DNA from 2 places in the Mesorhizobium delmotii genome. Region 1 is predicted to be linked to the other one. Evidence: predicted binding sites of a transcription regulator. Region 1 holds the regulator's gene; the other holds the start of a gene.

The links. Region 1 encodes PhoB, which activates phosphate uptake and scavenging genes when phosphate is short. Its sites were predicted from a motif close to TGTCATNNANCTGTCAT; they were not measured.
Region 2: BQ8482_RS05465 (ceramide glucosyltransferase) is a predicted target of PhoB. The motif match lies at 10,719-10,735, and genes of this name have one in related genera.

What each region holds. Positions count from the first base shown of each region.
Region 1 covers NZ_FUIG01000043.1:137,330-149,186, forward strand. Annotated here, with positions in the region: gene BQ8482_RS26170 (hypothetical protein) at 1-13, opposite strand, end outside; gene BQ8482_RS26175 (PstS family phosphate ABC transporter substrate-binding protein) at 736-1,740, shown strand; gene pstC (phosphate ABC transporter permease subunit PstC) at 1,861-3,249, shown strand; gene pstA (phosphate ABC transporter permease PstA) at 3,242-4,855, shown strand; gene pstB (phosphate ABC transporter ATP-binding protein PstB) at 4,868-5,683, shown strand; gene phoU (phosphate signaling complex protein PhoU) at 5,722-6,429, shown strand; gene phoB (phosphate regulon transcriptional regulator PhoB) at 6,446-7,135, shown strand; gene BQ8482_RS26205 (ROK family protein) at 7,332-8,579, opposite strand; gene xylF (D-xylose ABC transporter substrate-binding protein) at 8,846-9,886, shown strand; gene BQ8482_RS26215 (sugar ABC transporter permease) at 10,029-11,360, shown strand; gene BQ8482_RS26220 (ATP-binding cassette domain-containing protein) at 11,454-11,857, shown strand, end outside.
Region 2 covers NZ_FUIG01000013.1:831,802-843,658, reverse strand. Annotated here, with positions in the region: gene BQ8482_RS05510 (LysR family transcriptional regulator) at 1-185, opposite strand, end outside; gene chvE (multiple monosaccharide ABC transporter substrate-binding protein) at 501-1,565, shown strand; gene mmsA (multiple monosaccharide ABC transporter ATP-binding protein) at 1,666-3,198, shown strand; gene mmsB (multiple monosaccharide ABC transporter permease) at 3,195-4,487, shown strand; gene araD1 (AraD1 family protein) at 4,775-5,767, shown strand; gene BQ8482_RS05480 (ABC transporter substrate-binding protein) at 5,989-6,762, opposite strand; gene BQ8482_RS05475 (2'-deoxycytidine 5'-triphosphate deaminase) at 6,856-7,950, opposite strand; SAM riboswitch at 8,075-8,152, shown strand; gene BQ8482_RS05470 (O-succinylhomoserine sulfhydrylase) at 8,227-9,417, shown strand; gene BQ8482_RS05465 (ceramide glucosyltransferase) at 9,464-10,618, opposite strand; gene apaG (Co2+/Mg2+ efflux protein ApaG) at 10,845-11,237, shown strand; gene BQ8482_RS05455 (Hsp33 family molecular chaperone) at 11,397-11,857, opposite strand, start outside.

The DNA.
Region 1 (11,857 bases):
TCCGTCCCAACATCGGCAACACCCTTGCGGGATTTATAACGCGGCTTCGGTTCCACCGACAACCGTCGGAATACACCGCGGGCAAGGCTAGCGCATGACCCGGAGAATCGGAATCGATTTCGCCGGGGATCGTGCGCAAAATCAAAATGCCGCAGCGTCCCTAGCGCGTCCGAAAGGGCGCGCCGCGCTGTGGCTCGGCGCGGACGGAGAAATCCAGCGCAACGCGGGATTGGCATCCCGTCAAGCCGTAGAGTTCAGCCGCGATTCGGCGACGCGTTGCGGGCAAGACTATGGTGCGATCGCACCATACCAAAGCGTGCGTCCGGTTGGGACAATAAGCCCATTCGAGTTCCGCCCCTCCAGTTACGGGCGGGAGCAGCGACCGCCGGCAAGAAGCAGGGTCAGATTTACCCCAACGGACCTGTTTCGGCGATGGCGCGGCCATGACCTCCTTGGCCGCATGCAACGCGCTCCCGCCCGGATTTTCTTTTTCGGCGCCAATTGTCTCGCCTGTCGAGGACAAATGTCGGCCGGAAATCGTGCAAGCTGCTGATTCCAGCGGCAAACCACGGCTGTGCCGGCGAGACCCGCGGCGCTTCCTTTTCGACACGGCAGTGCCGCGTTACCGGGCTGACATCAAACTGTCATGTGACTGTAATAATCGGGGGCTATTGGCCTCAGCGGGCGCCGCAGGAATGGCGCCGAGAGACCATTTTCCGAACAGGAGCAGGCCACATGAAGAAATTCCTCCTTACGGCGTCGGCCGCGGCGCTTGCGCTCGCCGCGTCGGCTGGTTATGCCGCCGCGCGCGACCAGATTCAAATCGTCGGTTCGTCCACAGTGTTCCCCTTCACGACGGCTGTTGCTGAAAAGCTCGGCCAGAGCGGAAAGATCAAGACCCCGGTCGTCGAGTCGACTGGCACCGGCGGCGGCATGAAGCTGTTTTGCCAGGGCGTCGGCGAAAATACCGCCGACTTCACCAATGCCTCGCGCGCCATCAAGGACAGCGAACTTAAAACCTGCAAGGCAAACGGCGTGACGCCGGTCGAGATCAAGGTCGGCTTCGACGGCATCGTACTGGCCAACTCGAAGGCAGGGACTGTCGTCGATCTGACCAAGGAGCAGGTTTTCAAGGCGCTCGCCAAGAACGTCGCCGTTGACGGCAAGGTCGTCGCCAATCCCTACGTGAACTGGTCGGATGTCGATGCGTCGCTTCCCGCGACAAAGATCGAGGTGCTTGGCCCCCCGCCCACGTCTGGCACGCGCGATGCGTTCGTTGAACTCGTCATGGATGCGGCCTGCCAGGAAGAAGTGAAGGCGGCTAATGAAAAGGGCTGCGGCGAGATCCGCGAAGACGGCGCTTTTGTCGAGGCCGGCGAAAACGACAATCTGATCGTCCAGAAGCTGGAAGCCAACCCCAATGCCTTCGGCATCTTTGGTTTCTCGTTCCTTGACCAGAACGCCGACAAGCTGCAGGGCCACAAGGTCGACGGCGTCGAGCCAACCTTCGAGAACATCGCATCCGGCGATTACGGCGTTTCCCGCTCGCTCTATGTCTATGCCAAGAAAGAGCATGTCGGCGTCATCCCCGGCATGCAGGAGTTCATCGCCGAGTACACCTCGGAGGGTGCATGGGGTCCTGATGGTTATCTGGCCGACAAGGGCCTGATCCCGCTGCCGGACGCCGAGCGCGCCAAGTGGGCCGAAAACGCCAAGGCCCTGAAGGGCATGGGCTCTTGATGTTTCGGGGTCCGGGCGTATATCAGCTCTGACCCCTCATGCTCTAAAAGCCCAAAGCGCGGGACCAAAGGTCCCGTGCTTTGAGCCGGTGAATGACCGGCGGTCGAGGGGACGTCCTGAATGGTCGGTTATCTCGTTGTTCTACTGTTAGGTCTGGCCGCTGCGGCCTATTGGATCGGCCGGACACGCGCAATTGCCAGTGTCAACGGCGACGTCGCGCGATTGCATTCGCTGCCTGGCCAACATGGCATGTTTCTGGCGCTTTTTGCTGCCGGTCCCGCGCTGCTTGCGATCGTGTTGTGGTCGCTGATGACGCCGGGAATTGAATCGTCGATCATTGCCGACCGCTTCGCCTCCGAGTTGTCGGGAATGGGCGTTCCGCAGGTCGAAGCTTTCATCCGCGACGCTCGCGCGATGGCCTTTGGCGGGCTTGTCGGCTTCGCCGATCCGACGAAAGAGGCAGCCGCGGCCGTCTACAAATCGATCCATACGACCAGCACCTGGATCATCTGGGCCGTCGCGCTCGTGTTTTCCGCGTCCGGATTTTACTGGGCCTATTCGCGCATCGCCCAAGCCTACCGGGCGCGCCACGTGGTCGAGCGCGTTCTTCGCGCATTCTTGATCGCCTGTTCGGTGGTCGCAATCCTGACGACGATCGGTATCGTCCTGTCGCTTATCTTCGAATCCCTGCGGTTCTTCCAACAGGTGCCGTTCTATAAGTTCCTGTTCGGCACGCACTGGTCGCCGCAGAGCGCCTTCACCGGTGCGGGGACGGAAGCCGGGGCGGTCAACCAGGACATTTTTGGCGCGGTGCCGCTCTTTGCCGGCACGTTGCTCATCACCTTCATCGCCATGCTTGTGGCCGCGCCTATCGGGCTGATGGCTGCAATCTATCTTTCGGATTACGCTTCCAAAAGCGTCCGCGCGGTGGCAAAGCCGGTACTGGAAATCCTCGCCGGCATTCCGACCGTGGTCTACGGCTTCTTCGCCGCGCTGACGGTTGCGCCCTACTTCCGCGGTATGGGCGAAAGCCTGGGCCTCAGCGTCGCGTCCGAATCCGCGCTCGCCGCAGGCGTGGTCATGGGTATCATGATCATTCCCTTCGTTTCCTCGCTTTCCGATGATGTGATCAATGCCGTTCCGCAATCCCTGCGAGACGGTTCCGCCGGCCTCGGCGCGACCAAGTCGGAAACCATCCGCAAGGTGGTCCTTCCCGCTGCCCTTCCGGGCATCGTTTCGGCGATGCTGCTCGCCGTCAGCCGCGCAATTGGTGAAACAATGATCGTGGTCATGGCGGCGGGCCTGGCGGCAAACCTCACGGCCAACCCGCTCGAAGCGGTCACCACCGTGACGGTGCAGATCGTGACGCTGCTTGTAGGCGATCAGGAGTTCGACAGCGCCAAGACGCTTGCAGCCTTCGCACTCGGCCTGGTGCTGTTCTGCATCACGCTTACCCTCAACATCGTCGCTTTGCGCGTCGTCCAGAAATACCGAGAGCAATATGACTGATGCGATCGCGTCATTCGGCGCCGGCCGGCGGCCGGTCAGCGTTCATACCGACGATGCCGCGAAGGCGCGGCTGAAGGGTCGTTACCGCACTGAAACGTGGTTCAAATGGCTTGGCGCCGCAGCCGTCGCGTTGGCCGGCTTATTCCTTGTGCTGCTCCTGTCGACGATCGTCACGCAGGCGATCCCGGCGCTGCGGCAGAACTATCTGACGCTGCCGATCGATCTTTCGGCGGCCAAGGTCGACCCGGCGAAACTCGACGCCGCCAACTACGACGCCATCGCTCAGGAAGCGCTTACGGCAAAATTTCCTGATGTGACGGGCCGTCAGGACAAGCGCCTGCTGCGCGGACTGATTTCCACCGGCACAGGCGTCTTCCTGCGCAAAGATATTGCGGCTGATCCGGGGATGCTCGGAGGAACAGTGGACTATGCGGTTCCACTTGACGATTTTGCCGACCTTTATCTCAAGGGGTTGCTTGCCGACGTCGGTTCGGACGAAGCGATTTCGACAAGCGTCACGCCTTCGGAAACCAGCGGCGACATCGATCTGACCTTCGGCGACGACGCCATGCTGACGCTGGCGCGTGGCAATGGTGCGACCGAGGGCGAAAACGGTATGCTCACGCTGACGAGCGGCGCGTCGTCGCTGCTGGTCGCGTTCAATGGCGGTACGGTCAAGCTGACCGCGCTGTCGCCTGGGGCCAACGGGACGGCGGTCGCAAAGGGCACGGTGATCGAGGCGCTGGACAGCACGGCGCCCGCCGCGAGCGGCCAGGCATTCCTGCGCGTCATCGACACGCCGGAAGCATCGCGAAAGATTTCCGACAAGATGATCGTCTGGCTCGACACGCTGAAGAGCGCCGGCCTGATCGAAAGCCGGTTCAACTCGATCTTCTTCTTCACCGGCGCAAGCCGCGAGCCGGAACTGGCCGGTGTCTGGGGCGCGGTCGTCGGATCGTTCCTGACCATGATCGTTACGCTCGCCATCGCCTTCCCGATCGGCGTTTCGGCGGCGATCTATCTTGAGGAATTTGCCCCCAAGAACCGGCTGACGACGATCATCGAAGTGAATATCAACAATCTGGCGGCGGTGCCTTCGATCGTCTTCGGCCTGCTTGGACTTGCCGTATTCCTGAATTTCTTCGGCATGCCGCGCTCAGCCCCGGTGGTCGGCGGCATGGTGCTGGCGCTGATGACCCTGCCGATCATCATTATCGCCTCGCGCGCTTCGTTGCGCGCCGTGCCGCCGTCGATCCGCGAGGCGGCGCTCGGCATCGGAGCGTCCAAGGTCCAGACCGTATTCCATCACGTCCTGCCGCTGGCGATGCCGGGTATCATGACCGGCACCATCCTCGGAATGGCGCATGCGCTGGGCGAAACCGCGCCGTTGCTGATGATCGGCATGGTCGCCTTCATCGTCGACATTCCCGGCGGCTTCACCGATCCCGCGACGATCCTGCCGGTGCAGATATTCATGTGGGCGGATTTCCCGGAAGCTGGATTCCAGCAGAAGACTTCGGCGGCGATTTTGATTTTGCTGCTGTTTTTGGTCATCATGAACGCCATCGCGGTGATACTGCGCAGGCGCTTCGAGCGGCGCTGGTAAGGAGTAGAGGATATGAACATCATGACGGAAGCCGGCGTCGAGCAGAAACTGAGCAGCGGAACCAATGCCCCTTCGATCAAGATGAAGGGCGAAAAGGTCTCTGTTCATTACGGCGAGAAGCGAGCTCTGTTCGACGTGGATATCGATGTCCGCGAGAACCAGGTGACGGCGTTGATCGGCCCATCGGGCTGTGGCAAGTCGACCTTCCTGCGGTGCCTGAACCGAATGAACGACACCATCGATATCGCGCGGGTGAGCGGCAAGATCACGCTCGACGGCGAGGATGTCTACGACCCGAAGATCGATGTCGTCGAGCTGCGAGCCCGCGTCGGCATGGTATTCCAGAAGCCGAACCCGTTTCCGAAGTCGATCTATGAAAACGTCGCCTACGGTCCGCGCATTCACGGCCTGGCCAGGAGCAAGGCCGAGCTGGACGGCATCGTTGAATCGAGCCTGAAGAAGGCCGGCCTGTTCAACGAGGTCAAGGATCGCCTGCTCGAGTCGGGTACCGGTCTCTCCGGCGGACAGCAGCAGCGCCTGTGCATCGCGCGCGCCATCGCCGTATCGCCGGAAGTGATCCTGATGGACGAGCCCTGTTCGGCGCTCGATCCGATCGCCACCGCCCGCGTCGAGGAACTGATTGACGAACTGCGCCAGAACTACACGATCGTCATCGTCACCCATTCGATGCAGCAGGCAGCGCGCGTGTCGCAACGCACGGCGATGTTCCATCTCGGCTATCTGGTCGAGGAGGGCGCGACCGACAAGATGTTCACCAACCCCGACGACAAGCGCACCCAGGACTACATCACCGGCCGGTTCGGCTGAGCGGTCCGGCGGCGAATTTCGAACACGAGGACAGTATCATGGGTGAACACACCGTCGCATCTTTCGACGAGGAACTGGAGCACATCGACAGGCTGATCCGCGATATGGACGAGCTCGCCGCCGCGATGGTCGCAGCCTCGATCCGCGCGTTGCTTGCATCAGACAATGCGATGGCGCAGCGCGTCGTCTCGGACGACGCCATCATGGATGCGCGGCAGCGCGAACTCGACGATAGTGCGATCACGCTGATCGCCAAGCGGCAGCCGATGGCGCAAGATCTGCGCGCCGTGGTTGGCGCAATCCGCATGGCCGGCGATCTCGAGCGCATCGGCGACCTGGCCAAGAACATAGCCAAGCGGGTCAGCGCAGTCGGGCAGAGCGCCACGCCGCGTAATCTCTCGCACGGTATCGACGCGATGGCGGATCTCGTTCTTGTGCAGCTCCGCGGCGTGGTCGAGCACTATGTGTCGCGCAATGCCGGCGCGTTGAAAGAACTGCGCGCCGACGACCAGAAGATCGACGTGAAATATACGGCGGTTTTTCGCGAACTCCTGACCTACATGATGGAGGATCCGCGCAACATCACCGCCTGCACGCATCTTCTGTTCTGCGCCAAGAATCTCGAGCGTATCGGCGATCACGTCACCAACATCGCCGAAAACGCCTACTATGTCGTGACCGGGCAGCAATTGCCGGCGGATCGCCCGAAGCTCGACGAAACGACGATGTCGGCGCCGGCGACATGACGGGGGTGACCGGTCGATGATCGCGCCACGCATCATGGTGGTGGAGGACGAAGAGCCGCTGGGCGTCCTCCTCCGCTACAATCTGGAATCCGAAGGCTATCAGGTCGAGGTGGTGACGCGCGGCGACGAGGCCGAAATCCGGCTGCAGGAAAACGTGCCCGATCTTCTGGTGCTCGACTGGATGGTGCCGGCGGTTTCCGGCATCGAGCTTTGCCGACGCCTTCGGATGCGCCCCGAAACCGAGCGGCTGCCGATCATCATGCTGACCGCACGCGGCGAGGAGAGCGACCGGGTGCGCGGCCTCTCGACAGGGGCCGACGACTACCTGGTCAAGCCGTTCTCGACACCGGAATTCATGGCCAGGATCAAGGCGCTGCTGCGCCGCGCCAAGCCCGAAGTGCTGTCCAGCGTGCTGAAGGTCGGCGACATCATGCTCGATCGCGAATCGCACAGGGTCTATCGCAAGAAGAGCGAGATCCGGCTCGGGCCAACCGAGTTCCGGCTGCTCGAATTCATGATGCGGCACCCGGGTCGGGTCTTCTCGCGCAGCCAGTTGCTAGACAATGTCTGGGGCGAGACGATCTACATCGACGAGCGCACGGTGGACGTCCATGTCGGACGGTTGCGCAAGGCGGTCAACAATGGTCGCATGCCCGATGTCATCCGCACCATCCGCGGCGCGGGCTATGCGATCAGGGAAGACTAGCTGATATTCAGGTGATGCCGGCCTGCGACCGGCGATTTCCTGCGATTCCGGTACGTACCCAAAAGTACGCTCCGTTCCGGTTCTCGGAACTCACGCAGTCTGGTCGGCTCGCGCCCGTCTTCGAGCCGGCGCGGCCTGACCTGAATCTCAACACATCCCCAAGTTGCAATCCGCCGTTGTTCCTTGCCTTTCGGAGTCAGGCCACGTGCTTCCTGATCATGCCGGACTTCCCTTGTATGCCCGGCGCGAAAATCTCCTGGTCGACGAAGCTCAGCGCCCGCAAGGCGCAGCCTTCGCGGATCAGCGGCAGCTCGTTCGTCTCGGTGTCGAAGGAAATCGAACCCGAATGATGGCCGCCGGCGGTCTGGGCGATGGCCTCGCGCAGGGCCGGCTCGATCAGGTCGAAGGCGGCAGCGTTGGCGCCGACCATGGCGACCGGCGCCGGATCGATCAGCGCGAACAGGCTGCCGAGCCCGAAGCCGAGCGCTTCGCCGGCCTTGCGGTAGGCTTCGCGCTCCGGTCCGTCCGCCTGGCGCGCCCGGGCCGCCAGTGCCCGCATCTCGGCGTCGCTGACATCGGCGACCGGCTCTGCGTTCTCGCTCAATTGCCTTGCGTTGCGCCAGATGGCGTAGTTGCCGGCATAGGCCTCGACGCAGCCGCGCCGCCCGCAGCGACAAAGCGCGCCGCCCGGCCGATGAATCATGTGGCCGAATTCGCCGCCCGAGGAATGGGTGCCGGTGAACAGTTCGCCCTTCAGCACCAGCCCCATACCGATGCCGTGCGAGAGCAGGATGGCGATGAAATCGTCGCGGTAGCGATCCGGCTCGCGCCAGCGCAGCGCCACGGCCATCATGTTGCAGTCGTTCTCCATGATGGCCGGGATGCCGAACTCGCGTTCCAGAATGTCGGCGAAGGCGATGTTAGTCTGCGGCGTGATCGGCGACCACAACATGGCGCGCGCATGCGAATCGGTGATGCCCTGGATCGCCAGCGCGATGCGGGCGACGCTTTGGACGTCGAGGTCGGGGTCTTCGATCCGGCGCCGCACGATGGCGACACATTCGTCGATCAGCTCGTCGCGCGACATGGTCAGCGTGTCCAGCCGGCGTTGTTCCTCGGCGACCACCTGTCCGGCATAATCGATGACAGCGACCGACAGGAAATTCAGCGACAACACGACCGCCAATACCGCAGCGGCTTCCGGATTGAGGCTGAGGCCGACCTGCGGTCGGCCGCGTTTCATCGAAACGGTCTCGCTCGCCTTGCTCTCGGTCAGGATGCCTTCCTGGATCAGGTCGGAAGAGATCGCCGATATGGTCGAATGGCTGAGGCCGGTGGTTGCGGCGATCTCGGTCCGCGACGGCTGGCCGGCCCGGCGTACCGCAGAAATCACCATGGCCCGGTTGCGCCGGCGCAAATCGTCATGACGGATTCCAACCGACATTCTTTTGCTTCCTCCCTATTGCCGCGGCCGCTCATGAATCGGAAGCCGTCGGTAATGTCCGACAAATAGTGGCAGAAGCAGCAGGCCCTGTCATTATTTATTCCGAGGCTCGAAATAAGTCGGCAGGGACATTAAAATCCATCGGAATTGATGTTGACAGCGCTCCGCCGTTGGACCAGTATTTTTTCGAGGCTCGAAAAAATAGTGGCCTTTGTGCCGGCCTTCGGGCCAGTTGGTCGCGCCGTACGCGGCGCAGGGAGGATATCATGAAGAGATTCGCAGCCGCCATTCTGGCGGGGGTTGCCATGTCGCTGACGCTCGCGTCGGCCGCACAGGCCAAGGACAAGGTCATTGGCGTTTCGTGGTCGAATTTCCAGGAAGAGCGTTGGAAGACCGACGAAGCCGCCATGAAGACTGCGATCGAGGCAGCCGGCGACAAGTATATTTCCGCCGATGCACAGTCCAATCCCGGCAAGCAGCTGACCGATGTCGAGAGCCTGATCTCGCAGGGCGCCAACGCGCTGATCATCCTTGCGCAGGACGCCTCGGCCATCGGGCCGGCGGTGCAGAAGGCGCTGGACGAAGGCATTCCGGTCGTCGGCTATGACCGGCTGATCGAGAACAAGGACGTGTTCTATCTGACCTTCGACAACCAGGAAGTCGGCCGCATGCAGGCCCGCGAAGTGTTCAAGGTGGCGCCGGAAGGCAATTACGTCTTTATCAAGGGCTCGGGCGCCGATCCGAATGCCGATTTTCTGTTCGCCGGCTCCATGGAAGTGCTCAAGGACGCGATCGACAGCGGCAAGATCAAGAATGTCGGCGAGGCCTATACGGACGGCTGGCTTCCCGCCAACGCTCAGAAGAACATGGAACAGTTCCTGACCGCCAACGACAACAAGATCGATGCGGTGGTTGCTGCCAATGACGGCACCGCTGGTGGCGTCGTCGCGGCGCTGACGGCGCAAGGCTTGGCCGGATCCGTCCCGGTGTCGGGCCAGGACGGCGACCATGCCGCGCTGAACCGTATCGCGCTCGGCACGCAGACCGTATCGGTATGGAAAGACGCGCGCGAGCTCGGCAAGAACGCTGCCGAGATCGCCTCGCAGCTGGCCGACGGCAAGCAGATGACAGACATTGCGGGCGTCAAGGACTTCACCACGCCGGGCGGCAATGTCGTCAAGTCGCTGTTCCTGACGCCGATTGCCATCACCAAGGACAATCTCAACGTCGTCATCGACGCAGGCTGGATCAAGAAGGAAGAGGTCTGCGCCGGCGTGGCAGCGGGCACTGTCCCGGTCTGCAACTGATCCGGCCATCGCAAGAAGCCTGAAACGCCGCGGCTTCACGCCGCGGCGTTTTTTCAAAAAGAATTGTTTTTCCGCTTCTCGCGGCTAACTTCTAAGCTGCTTCCGGCATCCGCGGCAGACGGCAACCCGGTGGGAGGACATCATGGCCGACACGACTTCCAACACGCCGGCCGCCGATACAGCTGCCGATCGGGCGCGTGAATCCGAGCTCAGCCCCATCGGCCGCTTCCTCAAGGCAACCGAGCTCGACATACGCATGCTCGGCATGGTCGGCGCGCTGCTGGTCATCTGGGTTGGAATCCACATCCTGTCGGGCGGGCTCTTCCTTACGCCGCGCAATCTCTGGAACCTGTCGGTGCAGACCTCCTCGGTCGCGATCATGGCGACCGGCATGGTGCTGGTCATCGTGATGCGCAACATCGATCTTTCGGTCGGCTCCGTCGAAGGTGTGATCGGTATGGTGATGGGCGTCGCGCAGGCCGAATTCCTCATCCGGGTCATGGGCTTCCAGCTTGGAAATCCCTGGATATGGATCATCGCACTGGCTGCCGGCGTGGTGCTCGGCCTGATGATCGGCGCGCTCCAGGGCTTCATTATCGCCTATCTCGAGGTTCCGGCCTTCATCGTGACGCTGGGCGGCCTGCTGATCTGGCGCGGCATGGCGTGGCTGATGACGAGCGGGCGCACCGTCGCGCCGCTCGACGCCACATTCCAGCTCATGGGTGGCGGGCCGCGTGGCTCGATCGGGGCAACCGCAAGCTGGATCGTCGGCATTCTCGCCTGTGTGGCCGTCGCCTTGATGCTGCTCAACGGCCGGTCACAGCGCAAGCGGTTCAAATTTCCGCTGCGCCCGGTCTGGGCGGAGAGCTTGCTTGGTGTTGTCGCCTGCGCCGCCATCCTTGGCGCCGTCTGGATCGCCAATTCCTATCCTTGGCCGATCGGCATCGTTCGCCAGTACGCGCAGCGGACCGGCATCACCGTTCCCGAAGGCGGCCTGTTCATCGCCCATGGCATCGCCATACCGGTGCTGATCGCGGTCGCAGTCGGCATCGTTATGACCTTCATCACCAGGCGCACCCGTTTCGGCCGCTATGTCTTCGCCATTGGCGGCAATCCGGAAGCGGCGGAACTCGCCGGCATCAACACGCGCTGGGTGACCATGAAGGCGTTCATGATCATGGGCGTGCTGGCCGCGATCAGCGCGGCGATTGCGTCGGCCCGCCTCAATGCGTCGACCAATGCGCTGGGTACGCTGGACGAGCTCTTGGTCATCGCGGCTGCGGTCATTGGAGGCACATCGCTGGCCGGCGGCTCCGGCACGGTGCTCGGCGCCATGCTGGGCGCACTTCTGATGCAGTCGCTGCAGTCCGGCATGGTGTTGCTCGGCATCGATTCACCACTTCAGAGCGTCGTTGTCGGCGCCGTGCTGGTCGTCGCCGTCTGGCTCGACACCGTCTACCGCAAGCGGGTCTGAGCATGATCCCGAGCCGAAGCTCCGCGTCAGCGAAAATTGGACGCCGGTTTCGACAAGACCATGCTCAAGCAAAAACCACAGGGAGGAACGATCATGGCTGACACAACTGCTCCCACGCCACTGGTCGATATGCGCAACATCTCGATTGCCTTTGGCGGCATTCGCGCTGTCGACGATGCGTCGATCGACCTTTTCCCGGGCGAGGTCGTGGCACTGCTTGGCCACAACGGCGCCGGCAAGTCGACGCTGATCAAGATCCTGTCCGGCGCCTACAAGCGCGATTCGGGCCAGATCTTCGTCAATGGCGAAGAGGCTTCGATCTCCAATCCGCGCGACGCCAAGAAATACGGCATCGAGACGATCTACCAGACGCTGGCGCTCGCCGACAATGTCGACGCCGCCGCCAACCTCTTCCTCGGACGCGAGCTGATGACCGGCTGGGGCACGCTCGACGATGGCGCCATGGAGGCCGAGGCGCGCAAGGTGATGGGCAGGCT
Region 2 (11,857 bases), on a different contig from region 1:
CGCGAGGCGGCGGGCTGGGAAATGTTCATGACCTGGGCTGCCGCGCTGACCCGGCCATGGTCATCGAGGGCTGCGATCATGCGCATGTGGCGAAGACTGAGGCCGCTGCGCAGCAGGGTCTCACTCCTGCCGGGACTTTCGCCATAACCATCTGAAAGTCCAGTAGGATCCCGTAGCGCCGCCATGATCTCCGTTTGCTCCTCACTCGTGGCCGGCCGGCAATCCGGCCAGATCTTTTGTCCACTTTCAGTATATCAGTTTGGGTATAGCAACCACCAAAGATCGCATTTGACAGTTATGGCAAAGAGCCACACCCTTGGCGCGTCCTGAGGCTTGACCGTCGCCAGCGAGAAAAATCGCATCGACTGGAACCGGAGTCTCAGGGCCGATTGGGAGGATACCGGAGATCGATATGACGGCAGCGGCGCGTTTGGCGCTCCTGCGCGATCGCGCGGCCCACGAAACCCAGGGTGCGCGTCCATCAACCAGGGAGAGTTAATGTGAAGATCATCAAGACACTGGCCGCCGTCGCGGCCCTTAGCATCGCGGCCACGACGGTCCCGGCGCAGGCAGGCGAAGGCCTCATCGGCGTGCTGATGCCGACCAAGACCTCGCAGCGCTGGATCAACGACGGCGACGCCGTCAAGTCCCAGCTCGAGGCTCTGGGCTACACTGTCGACCTGCAATATGCGCAGGACGATATCCCCAATCAGCTCAGCCAGTTGGAAAACGAAATCACCAAAGGCCCGAAGGCACTGATCATCGCCTCGATCGACGGCACCACGATGTCGGACGCCCTGCAGAAGGCGGCTGACGCCGGCGTCGTCGTCGTCGCCTATGACCGGCTGATCAAGAAGACCGCGAATGTCGACTACTACACCACGTTCGACAATTTCGGCGTCGGCGTCATCCAGGCGAAATCGCTGCTCAAGGGCCTCGGCTATCCCGAAAACAAGGGTCCATTCAACATCGAGTTGTTCGGCGGTTCGCCGGACGACAACAACGCCTTTTTCTTCTACGACGGCGCGATGTCCGTTCTGCAGCCGCTGATCGACGACAAGACCCTCGTGGTGAAGTCCGGCCAGATGGGCATGGACAAGGTCGGCACGCTCCGCTGGCTGGCAGCGACCGCCCAGGCCCGCATGGACAATCTGCTCTCCGCCAACTACTCGGATGGCAGCCGCGTCGATGGCGTGCTCTCGCCGTATGACGGTCTGTCGCGCGGTATCATCGCCTCGCTGCGCGCCGTCGGTTACGGCACGGCCGATCAGCCCTGGCCAATCGTCACCGGCCAGGACGCCGAAACCGCTTCGGTCAAGGCGATCATCGCCGGCGAGCAGTACTCGACGGTGTTCAAGGACACCCGCGAACTCGCCAAGGCGACGGTCGAACTCGTCGACAAGGTGCTCTCGGGCGGCAAGCCGGAAGGCCTCGACACCACGACCTACAACAACGACGTCAAGGTCGTCCCCTCGATCCTGCTGACGCCGCATGAGGTCGACAAGTCGAACTACCAGGCGCTGGTGGTCGATTCCGGCTACATCAAGGCCGAAGAGCTGAAGTAACCGCAGTTGTAAAAACCGGGGTCCTGCGCAGCGCAGGACCCCTTTTCGTTAGCGAGCGACACCGGTATTGTTTGCGGACCTCGGAGGAGTGGTATTCCTGATGGCCTCGACGATTTTGGAGATGCGTGACATCACCAAGACGTTTCCCGGCGTCAAGGCGCTGTCGAATGTCAACCTCAGCGTCGAGGAAGGCGAGATCCACGCCGTTGTCGGCGAGAACGGCGCCGGCAAGTCGACGCTGATGAAGGTGCTGTCGGGCGTGTATCCATCCGGCACTTATGACGGCGAAATCATCTATCGCGGCGATGAGTGCCATTTCAAGGGCATCCACGACAGCGAGCGCCGCGGCATCGTCATCATCCACCAGGAACTCGCGCTGGTTCCGATGCTGTCGATCGCCGAAAACATCTTTCTCGGCAACGAGCACGCCAGATACGGTGTCATCGACTGGAACGCCAACGAGACGCGCACCAGCGCTCTGCTCAAGAAGGTGGGCCTTAAGGAAGACCCCAAGACGCTGATTACCAATATCGGTGTCGGCAAGCAGCAGTTGGTCGAGATCGCCAAGGCGCTCAGCAAGGAAGTGCAGCTGCTGATCCTCGACGAACCGACGGCGAGCCTGTCCGAAAAGGACAGCCAGGCGCTGCTCGACCTGCTGCTCGAATTCAAGCGGCAGGGCATCACCTCGATCCTGATCTCGCACAAGCTCAACGAGATCAACCGGGTCGCCGACAAGGTCACGATCATCCGCGACGGGCGGACCATCGAGACGCTGCCTAAGAAAGACATTTCGGAAGACCGCATCATCACCTCGATGGTCGGCCGCTCGCTAGACGACCGTTATCCGTCGCGCGAGCCCGAGATCGGTGAGATCGTGCTCCAGGTGAGGAACTGGTCGGTCTATCACCCGATCCATGCCGAGCGGCAAGTGATCAAGGGCATCGACATCGACGTCCGCAAGGGCGAGGTGGTGGGTATCGCCGGGCTGATGGGCGCCGGACGCACCGAATTCGCGATGAGCCTGTTCGGCAGCTCCTATGGCCGCCGCATCACGGGCGAGGTGCTGCTCAAGGGCAGGCCCATCGATGTCTCCTCTGTCAGCAAGGCAGTGGAACACGGCATTGCTTACGTCACCGAGGACCGCAAGACCTACGGTCTCAACCTGATCGATCACATCAAGCACAACATCACGCTGGCCAATCTTCCCGGCGTGTCGCGCCATAGCGTGATCGACGACATGCGCGAGCTCGCCGTCGCCAACGACTACAAGGCCAAAACCAACATCCGCTCGTCCAGCGTTTATCAGATGACCGGCAATCTATCGGGCGGCAATCAACAGAAGGTGGTGCTGTCGAAGTGGCTGTTCGCCAATCCGGAGGTGCTGATCCTCGACGAGCCGACGCGCGGCATCGACGTTGGTGCCAAGTATGAAATCTACACGATCATCGCGCGTCTCGCCTCGGAGGGTAAGGCGATCATCGTCATCTCGTCGGAGATGCCCGAACTGCTCGGCATCACCGACCGCATCTATGTCATGAACGAAGGACGTATCGTCGGCGAAATGGCGGCGAGCGATGCCAGCCAGGAAAAGATCATGCGCGCCATCGTTCGCGGAGAAGGAAAAGCATCATGAGCACCGAAAGCGCTCCCGTCCCGAAAAGCGGCGTCGCCGAAGATGTGCAGCAGGGGCCGCGCGTTGCCGTCTCGGCGCTGGTCACCAACCTGCGCGAATACGGCCTGATCCTGGCGCTTATCGCCATCATGGTATTCTTCCAGTACACGACGTCCGGAACGCTGTTCAAGCCGGTGAACTTGAGTAACCTGGTGCAGCAGAACAGCTTCATCATCGTGATGGCGCTGGGCATGCTGCTGGTGATCGTCTCCGGCCATATCGATCTCAGCGTCGGGTCCGTCGCCGGTTTCATCGGCGCGCTGGCGGCGATGATGATGGTCATCTGGCCTCTCGGCCCTTTCAGCAATCCGCTGGTGGTGTCGATCATCTGCCTGATCATCGGCGGCGCGATCGGCGCGGGACAAGGCTACTGGATCGCCTATCACCGAATACCGAGCTTCATCGTCACGCTGGCGGGGATGCTGATCTTTCGCGGCATCTGCCAGGCGCTGCTGGGTGGCGGGTCTTCCGTGGGGCCGCTTCCAGCCGGCTTCAAGGCGCTCAGTTCCGGCTTCATTCCGGACGTGATCGGCTCGTTGACGCTGATCCCGCCGGTCGTGAACGCCGCCGGCAAGACCATCGTCGGCAGCGGGCTGACGCTGCACATGACGACGATCGTGATCGGCCTCGTTGCCGTGCTCGCCTATGCCTATTTCGGACTCAGGGCACGGCGCAGCCGCGAGCGGCATGGCTACCAAGCCGAACCCTTCACGCTGTTCGTCGTCAAGACCCTGGTGACCAGCGCTCTGGCGCTGTTTCTGGTCTACCAATTCGCCACCTACAGAGGTCTGCCAATCGTTCTCGTGGTGATGGGCGTGCTGATCGCGCTGTTCGTCTTCGTCACCAAACGCATGACGGTCGGCCGCCGTATCTACGCAATGGGCGGCAATGCCAAGGCGGCGCAGCTATCGGGTATCAAGACCGAGCGGCTGACCCTGATGGTGTTCATCAATATGGGCGTGCTCTCGGCGCTCGGCGGGCTGATCATTGCGGCGCGCCTTGGCCAGGCGGTGCCGGCGGCCGGCCTCGGCAGCGAGCTCGACGTCATCGCCGCCGTGTTCATCGGCGGCGCTTCGGCGATGGGCGGCGTCGGTCAGGTTATTGGCGCGGTGGTCGGCGGTTTCATCATGGGCGTCATGAACAACGGCATGTCGATCATGGGCGTCAATGTCGATTGGCAACAGGTGGTCAAAGGCCTGGTGCTGCTCGGCGCCGTGGTCTTCGACGTCTACAACAAGAACAAGGCTTGAGGGCGAGGGAACTCATGCAGGTCGCCAAACGTGTGCAGCGTGTTGGGACAACGACATGCATAAAAACAAGGATTAAAGCGGGCCGCCTTTCAAACGCGGCGCGCGTTTAGGAGGCACGGGTCACATCGCGGCGCTGCCGGGCGGCGCAAAGAAGTCCCTCAGGGACCGGGCCCGCGAGCGCAATCCGGACGAACAGTTCACCAGTGGCGCGGATACTATCCGAGCCGCGCTGGTCAAGGTTTGCCAACCCGGCAGCCAGGCCAAAGGCAATTGAGAGAGGGTACATCATGCTGATCTCCCAGATCCTCGACGACGCAGAGACCATCCGCGTCGTTGCCCGCAACGGCGGCAAGACCCGTATCATCAACGGCGCCCGCAGCGTCTATTCGCTGGCGATGGAGGCCGCGCGCACAGGCACCGGACTTGTCGCCCTCATCGAGCGCAAGGGCTTCGGTGAAGCGGTCGACCTCGATGCCGCCTACAAGAAGGGGCGGCTGTTGTCGCCAATCAACCATCCCGACCCGGCGCATCTCCACCTCACCGGCACCGGGCTGACACATCTCGGCTCCGCCGCGACCCGCGATTCCATGCACAAGAAGCTCAGCACCGACGGCGAGGAGCAGCTCACCGATTCCATGAAGATGTTCCGCATGGGGCTGGAAGGTGGCAAGCCGGCCAAGGGCCAGACGGGCGTGCAGCCGGAATGGTTCTACAAGGGCAACGGCACCATGGCGGTGGCGCCCGGTGCGGCACTTCTGTCGCCCGCCTTCGCCGAGGATGCCGGCGAGGAGCCGGAAGTCGCCGGCATCTATGTCATCGGCGACGACGGCGCCCCTTTCCGCGTCGGCTTCACGCTGTCAAACGAGTTTTCCGACCATGTCACCGAGCGCGTGAACTATCTTTTCCTCGCGCATTCCAAGCTGCGCAACGCTTCGTTCGGGCCGGAGATCCTGATCGGCGAACTGCCGTCCGACGTCAGGGGTACCTCGCGCATCGTCCGCGACGGCAAGCTGCTGTGGGAAAAGCCATTCCTGTCGGGCGAGGCGAACATGTCGCATACCATCGCCAATCTCGAACATCACCACTTCAAATATTCGGCCTTCCGCCAGCCGGGCGACGTGCATGTGCACATGTTCGGCACGGCAACGCTGTCCTTCGCCGACGGCGTCAGGACCGAGGCCGGCGACGTGTTCGAGATCGAGGCCAAGGATTTCGGCCTGCCGCTACGCAACCCGCTTGAAATCGAGCAGCCGGTGAAGGTGGCGGTGAAGGCGCTGTAAGGTGGCACCTCTCCTTCTCCCCTTGTGGGAGAAGGTGGCCGAGCCCACGGGTCTTGCCTCCGGCAAGCCCGAGGACAGGCTCCGCTCGGTCGGATGAGGGGTGTTCCAGGGAACGCCAACCCATCATTCCGTCCAGCACCCCTCAACCGTCTTGGCGCTGCGCGCCAATCCACCTTCTCCCACAAGGGGGAGAAGGGAAGGACGCGCGAAGCATACCGACCTCAATAAATATCGAAATCGAAATATTTGGCCTGGATCTTCTTGTAGGTGCCGTCTGCGACGATTGCATCGATCGCGGCGTTGAGCTTTTCGCGCAGCGCATTGTCTTCCTTGCGCACGGCGATACCGGCTTCGGTCTCGGTGCCCTTGACGTCGCCGACCATCTTGCAGCAGCCGTCGCTCGACTTCTTCATCCAGTCCATCAGCACGAATTTGTCTGAAAGGACGGCATCGAGACGGCCGTTCATCAGGTCGGCGACCGCCTCCTCCTGGGTCGGGTAAAGCTTCGCCTCGGCGCCTGCCTTGCTATAGACATCCTGGGCATAGTCGGCCTGGGTGGTCGAAGCCTGCGCGCCGACTGTCTTGCCGGCGAGTGCTGCGGGTTCGGTCGAGGCAATATCGCTGTCCTTCAGGGCCACCAGCGAAAGCGGCGTCGTATAGTATTTGTTGGTGAAGGAGACCTGCTTCTTGCGCTCCTCGGTGATGCTCATGGACGCGATGATGGCGTCGAATTTTCTGGCCTGGAGCGCTGGGATCATGCCGTCCCAGTCCTGCGTGACAAGTTCGCATTCGACCTTCATCTGAGCGCAAAGCGCATTGGCAATGTCGATGTCGAAGCCGACGAGCTTGCCATCCGCGGTGATGGTGTTGAACGGCGGATAAGCGCCTTCGGTGGCGATCTTCAACTTTTCCTGTGCTTGCGCCGACAAGGACCCGGCAGCCACCACCAGCATGGCAGCTGCTGCTGTCGATGCGATCCATCTTGAAATCTGCATTTCTTGTTCCCTTGGTTCCAACCACCTTAACGGCTGGGCACAACCAAGCACGGCCCACAAGGTCAGGCAAGCACAGTCTGATTTGATCGGCGATCAGCGCGCGGCGCGGAAATGCTTGGACAGTTTCAGGCCCTGTGCCTGGTAGTGCGAGCCGAGATCAGTGCCGTAGAGCGCCTGCGGCCGCTTCAGCATGTGCTCGTAGACCAGCCGCCCGACGATCTGGCCGTGGTCGAGGATGAACGGCACTTCGTGGCTGCGCACTTCGAGCACCGCCCTGCTGCCGGTGCCGCCGGCCGACGAATGGCCGAAGCCCGGATCGAAGAAACCGGCATAGTGAACACGGAATTCGCCAACCAGCGGATCGAAGGGCGTCATCTCGGCGGCGTAGAGCGGCGGCACATGCACCGCTTCCTGGCTGACGAGGATATAAAATTCGTCCGGATCGAGCACCAGTTCGCCGGCGCCGCTCTTGTAGAGCGGATCCCAGAAATCGACGACATCCTGTGCCGCGCGCTTGTCGACATCGACCAGGCCGGTGTGGTGCTTGCCGCGGTAGCCGACCAGCCCGTCCTTGTCGCCATCGAGGTCGATCGACAGCGCAATACCGCCGCCGGAAATATTCGGCGGCTCGGTGGCGACGAGCGTCTCGGCACGGTGCAATTCGTGCAGCTCGCTTTCCGACAAAAGCGCATTGCCGGTGCGGAACCTGACCTGAGACAGCCGCGAGCCGGCGCGGACAACGATCGGAAAGGTGCGCGGGCTGACTTCCAGATAGAGCGGGCCGTTGTAGCCGGCAGCGATCTTGTCGAACTCGTGGCCACGATCGGTCATCACGCGGGTGAAGATGTCGAGCCGTCCGGTCGAGCTCTTCGGGTTGGCGGAGGCGGAAATGCTTGCCGGAAGCGCCAGGCTCTCGAGCAGCGGCACGATATAGACGCAGCCCGTCTCCAGCACCGCACCATCAGCGAGATTGATTTCGTGCAGCTTCAGACGGTCGAGTTTTTCAGCAACCCTGTGGTTGGGGCCGGGAAGGAAGGAGGCGCGCACCCGCCAGGCCTTGTCGCCAAGCCTGAGGTCGAGGCTGGCCGGCTGGACCTGGTCGGCATCAAGCGCGCGCGGCGATTTCAGAGCGCCCGACTGGAACAGCGCGGAAATGTCCTGATCGGGAAGAATGCCTGTCTGCCGCAAAGTCTGGCTCCGCTCGAAGGCCGGGCGAGGTCTCGTTTTGTTGCAGGTCCTTGCCACGGAACCTGCTGGTACAACCTCTTAATCATGCCGGCAATTGACGCAAGCGCGGTGCAGGTCTAAAGGGTCATTATCCCGTGGTGATTTGGCCGGTCGGCTTGCAGCCACGTTAAACAAGTCGCTAAAGGACCGTCGGGCCGAAAGGCCGTAGGGACCGGTTGCGACTTTCGCGGCCGGTTTTTTTGTGTTTGGACCATTTTTGGTGTTTGGAACAAGGTGATGACGAGCAACAAGCGCAACTGGAAGCCTCAGACCGCCCTCGTGCATGCAGGAACGCTGCGTTCCGGCTTCGGCGAAACCTCCGAGGCGATGTATCTCACGCAAGGCTATGTCTACGACACGGCGCAGGCGGCGGAAGCCCGCTTCAAGGGCGAGGAACCGGGCTTCATCTATTCGCGCTATGCCAATCCGACGGTCGACATGTTCGAGAAGCGCATGTGCGCGCTGGAAGGTGCCGAAGATGCCCGCGCCACCGCATCCGGCATGGCGGCGGTCACAGCGGCGTTGCTGTGCAGCGCCAAGGCCGGCGACCACATCGTGGCGGCGCGCGCGCTGTTCGGCTCCTGCCGCTGGGTGGTCGAAACGCTGGCGCCGAAATACGGCATCGAGGCGACGCTGGTCGACGGCACCGAAATCTCCAATTGGGAAAAGGCGGTCAGGCCCAACACAAAGCTGTTCTTCCTTGAAAGCCCGACCAATCCGACGCTGGAAGTCGTCGACATCGCAGCCGTCGCCTCACTTGCCAATTCGATCGGAGCGCGGCTGATCGTCGACAACGTCTTTGCCACGCCCTTACAGCAGAAGCCGTTGCAGCTCGGCGCCCATATCGTCGTCTATTCGGCGACCAAGCACATCGACGGCCAGGGGCGCTGTCTCGGCGGCGTCATCCTGTCGGACAAGAAGTGGATCGACGAGAACCTGCACGACTATTTCCGCCACACCGGTCCCAGCCTGTCGCCGTTCAATGCCTGGACGCTGCTGAAGGGCCTGGAAACGCTGCCGCTGCGCGTGCGCCAGCAGACGGAAAGTGCCGGCCGGATCGCGGACTTCCTCGCCGAGCAGCCGGAGATCGCCCGCGTCATCTATCCCGGCCGCGCCGATCACCCGCAAGCGGCGGTCGTCAAGAAGCAGATGTCGGGCGGCTCGACGCTGATCTGCCTCGACGTCAAGGGCGGCAAACAGGCGGCTTTCACCTTCCAGAACGCGCTCGATATCGTGCTGATCTCTAACAATCTCGGCGATGCCAAGAGCCTGATCACCCATCCGGCGACGACGACGCACAAGAATCTGAGCGATGAGGCGCGTGCCGAACTCGGCATCGGGCCAGGGACGCTCAGGCTGTCCGTCGGCCTGGAGGACACAGACGACCTGCTCGAAGACATCGAGCAGGCACTGAAAGCCGCCAGATAGGGATACGCGCCGAACAGCTTCGCTCGAATCGTCAAGCCAAGCGCGGTCAGGCGCCCGACGGGGTCTCTTCCAATTCCGCACCGGCGCTGGTGTGGATGGTCATCGTGTTGCCGCGCCAGTCGACGGCACCGCTGAGCCAGCCGCGCACCCAGATGGCGGGAAGCATCACGTCCCGCGCAACCATCGCCGGGATCATGCGCAGCGACAGGTGCCAGCCCTTGGCCGAGGCGAGAGCGCATTCCGGGAGATAGGCGATTACCAGCACGGCAACGGCGGTTGCCGACAGGCTGAAGCCGGCGCCTGCTGCAGCAACCAGCGCAAGCACCAGCGGCGGCGCCGCTCCGATCAGGATCTCGGGCGCGAAGAACAGGGGGAAGGTGACGCGGCGCAGGCGTGCCCAGCGGGCCTGACGCGACCAGATTTCGCCAAATGTGCGCAAACCGAGCGGCTGCTCGAAGGGCGAGGCGACGAGATTGACGCGCAGTCCAAGCCCGTTGACCAGCTTGGTCGCGGCGGCATCCTCGGCAATCTCGGCGGCAAGCGCACGGATGCCGCCATTGGCGTCGAGCATGGGCTTGTTCCACAACATGCTCTTGCCCTGGGCGAAACCGAGGCCGAGCGCCTCGCCGGTATATTGCCAGCGCGCCTGCAGCGTGTTGAGGAAAGCGCATTCGACCTCCGCCCAGAACCCGTCCGGCCGCGAGCCGATCGGCGTCGAGCAGACAAGGCCAGTGTCCGGCCGCCATGCCGCCATCAGATGCTGGACATAGTCCCTCGACATCAGGACGTTGGAATCGGCAAGGATGACCCAGCGGTGGCGCGCTGCCTCCCAGCCCTTCACGCAATTGTTGAGTTTCGGATTGCCGCTGATGCGGTCGTCGCCGACGAGCAGCCGGGCCGTCACGGCTGGAAAGCGGGCGATCGCGTCGGTGATCGGCCCGACCACCGGGTCATCGGCATGGGCGACGCAGAAGATGAGCTCATAGCGCGGCCAGTCGAGAGAGAAGGCGCGCTCGAGCGTTTCCTCGGCAAACGGTTCGACGCCGCGCGACGGCACGACGATCGACACCGGCGGCGCCTTGCCAGCTGCCGGCGTGATCCTGCCAGGCCGATTCAGCTTCAACGAAGCGAGCAGGATGCTGGCGAGATTGACAAGAAGCAGGGCTGTGGAAAGCAAGGCGGCTGTGACTGTCAATTCCATCGATATCTGGTCACTCCAGAAAAAAACCGGCCGCATGAAAGCCGTTTCAACAGTTCGACAGGATGCTGAGTCGCCCGGCCCTGCACACCATCATTGTCATGTGTCACTTAAATGACATTGTTCTTCGGCACCTGCGCGCAAAGCAGGCGGGCAGCGACGGGAAGCACCCCGTTGACCAAGCTGCGGAGACCGTCGAGAGTTCCGTCTACATATTGTGGAGTAGTCTATGTACAGCGCCGTTACGCGCAACATCGAAGTACAGGTCAGGCCGTTCTATCTGGAAGATCGCTCCGACCCGTCGGAGAACCGCTATGTCTGGGGCTACCAGGTGACCATCGACAACCAGTCGGATGAATTCGTGCAGCTTCTGTCACGCTATTGGCACATCACCGACGGCACCGGCCGGGTCGAGGAAGTGCGCGGCGCCGGCGTTGTCGGCGACCAGCCCGAACTCAACCCCGGCGACAGTTATCAATACACGTCTGGGTGCCCGCTCTCAACGCCATCCGGCATCATGGTCGGCCACTACACGATGCGCAACAAGCGGGGCGAGACGTTCGATATCGCCATCCCCGCCTTTTCGCTCGACCTGCCGGGCACGCGGCGCACCGTCAATTGACGCTCACTTGGGTTCCACGCCCTCGCGAAGCGGGGGAGAGGTGGCCCCACTCCGTGGGGCGAGGAACCCAAGTTCTGCGAAGGCACCGCACCCGGTATTTGGCGATTCCTACTTCCATTGGAAGAATGCCAGCGGGCAGATAGGCAGCACTGACGCTCGTTATTGCGCGGCGGCAAACTCCGCCGGGTCGAAGTCATATTGCTTCGAACAGAATTCGCAGGCGACATGAATGCCGCCATCCTCGCTGCTGTCCCTGATCTCGTCGGCGGAGAAGCCTTCGAGAATGCCGCGGATCTTCTCCCTGGAGCATGAGCACTGGTCGGCAACCGGTACGCCGCCGAAGACGCGCACGCCGTGCTCGTGGAACAGCCGGTAAAGCAGCCGCTCGGCGCCGATCGTCGGGTCGATCAGTTCCGTAGGCTCGATGGTGCCAAGCAACGCCAGCAGTTCCTGCCAGGAATTGTCGGCCGGATCGTGGATCTCCTGGCGCGGATCGCCGTCGCCGCCTGGAAGATCGGGCACGCGCATGCGGTCCGGCGATTGCGGCAGGAACTGCGCCAGGATGCCACCGGCACGCCATTGCTCGCGGGCGCCGCCGAAGCCGGGCGTCAACAGCTTGG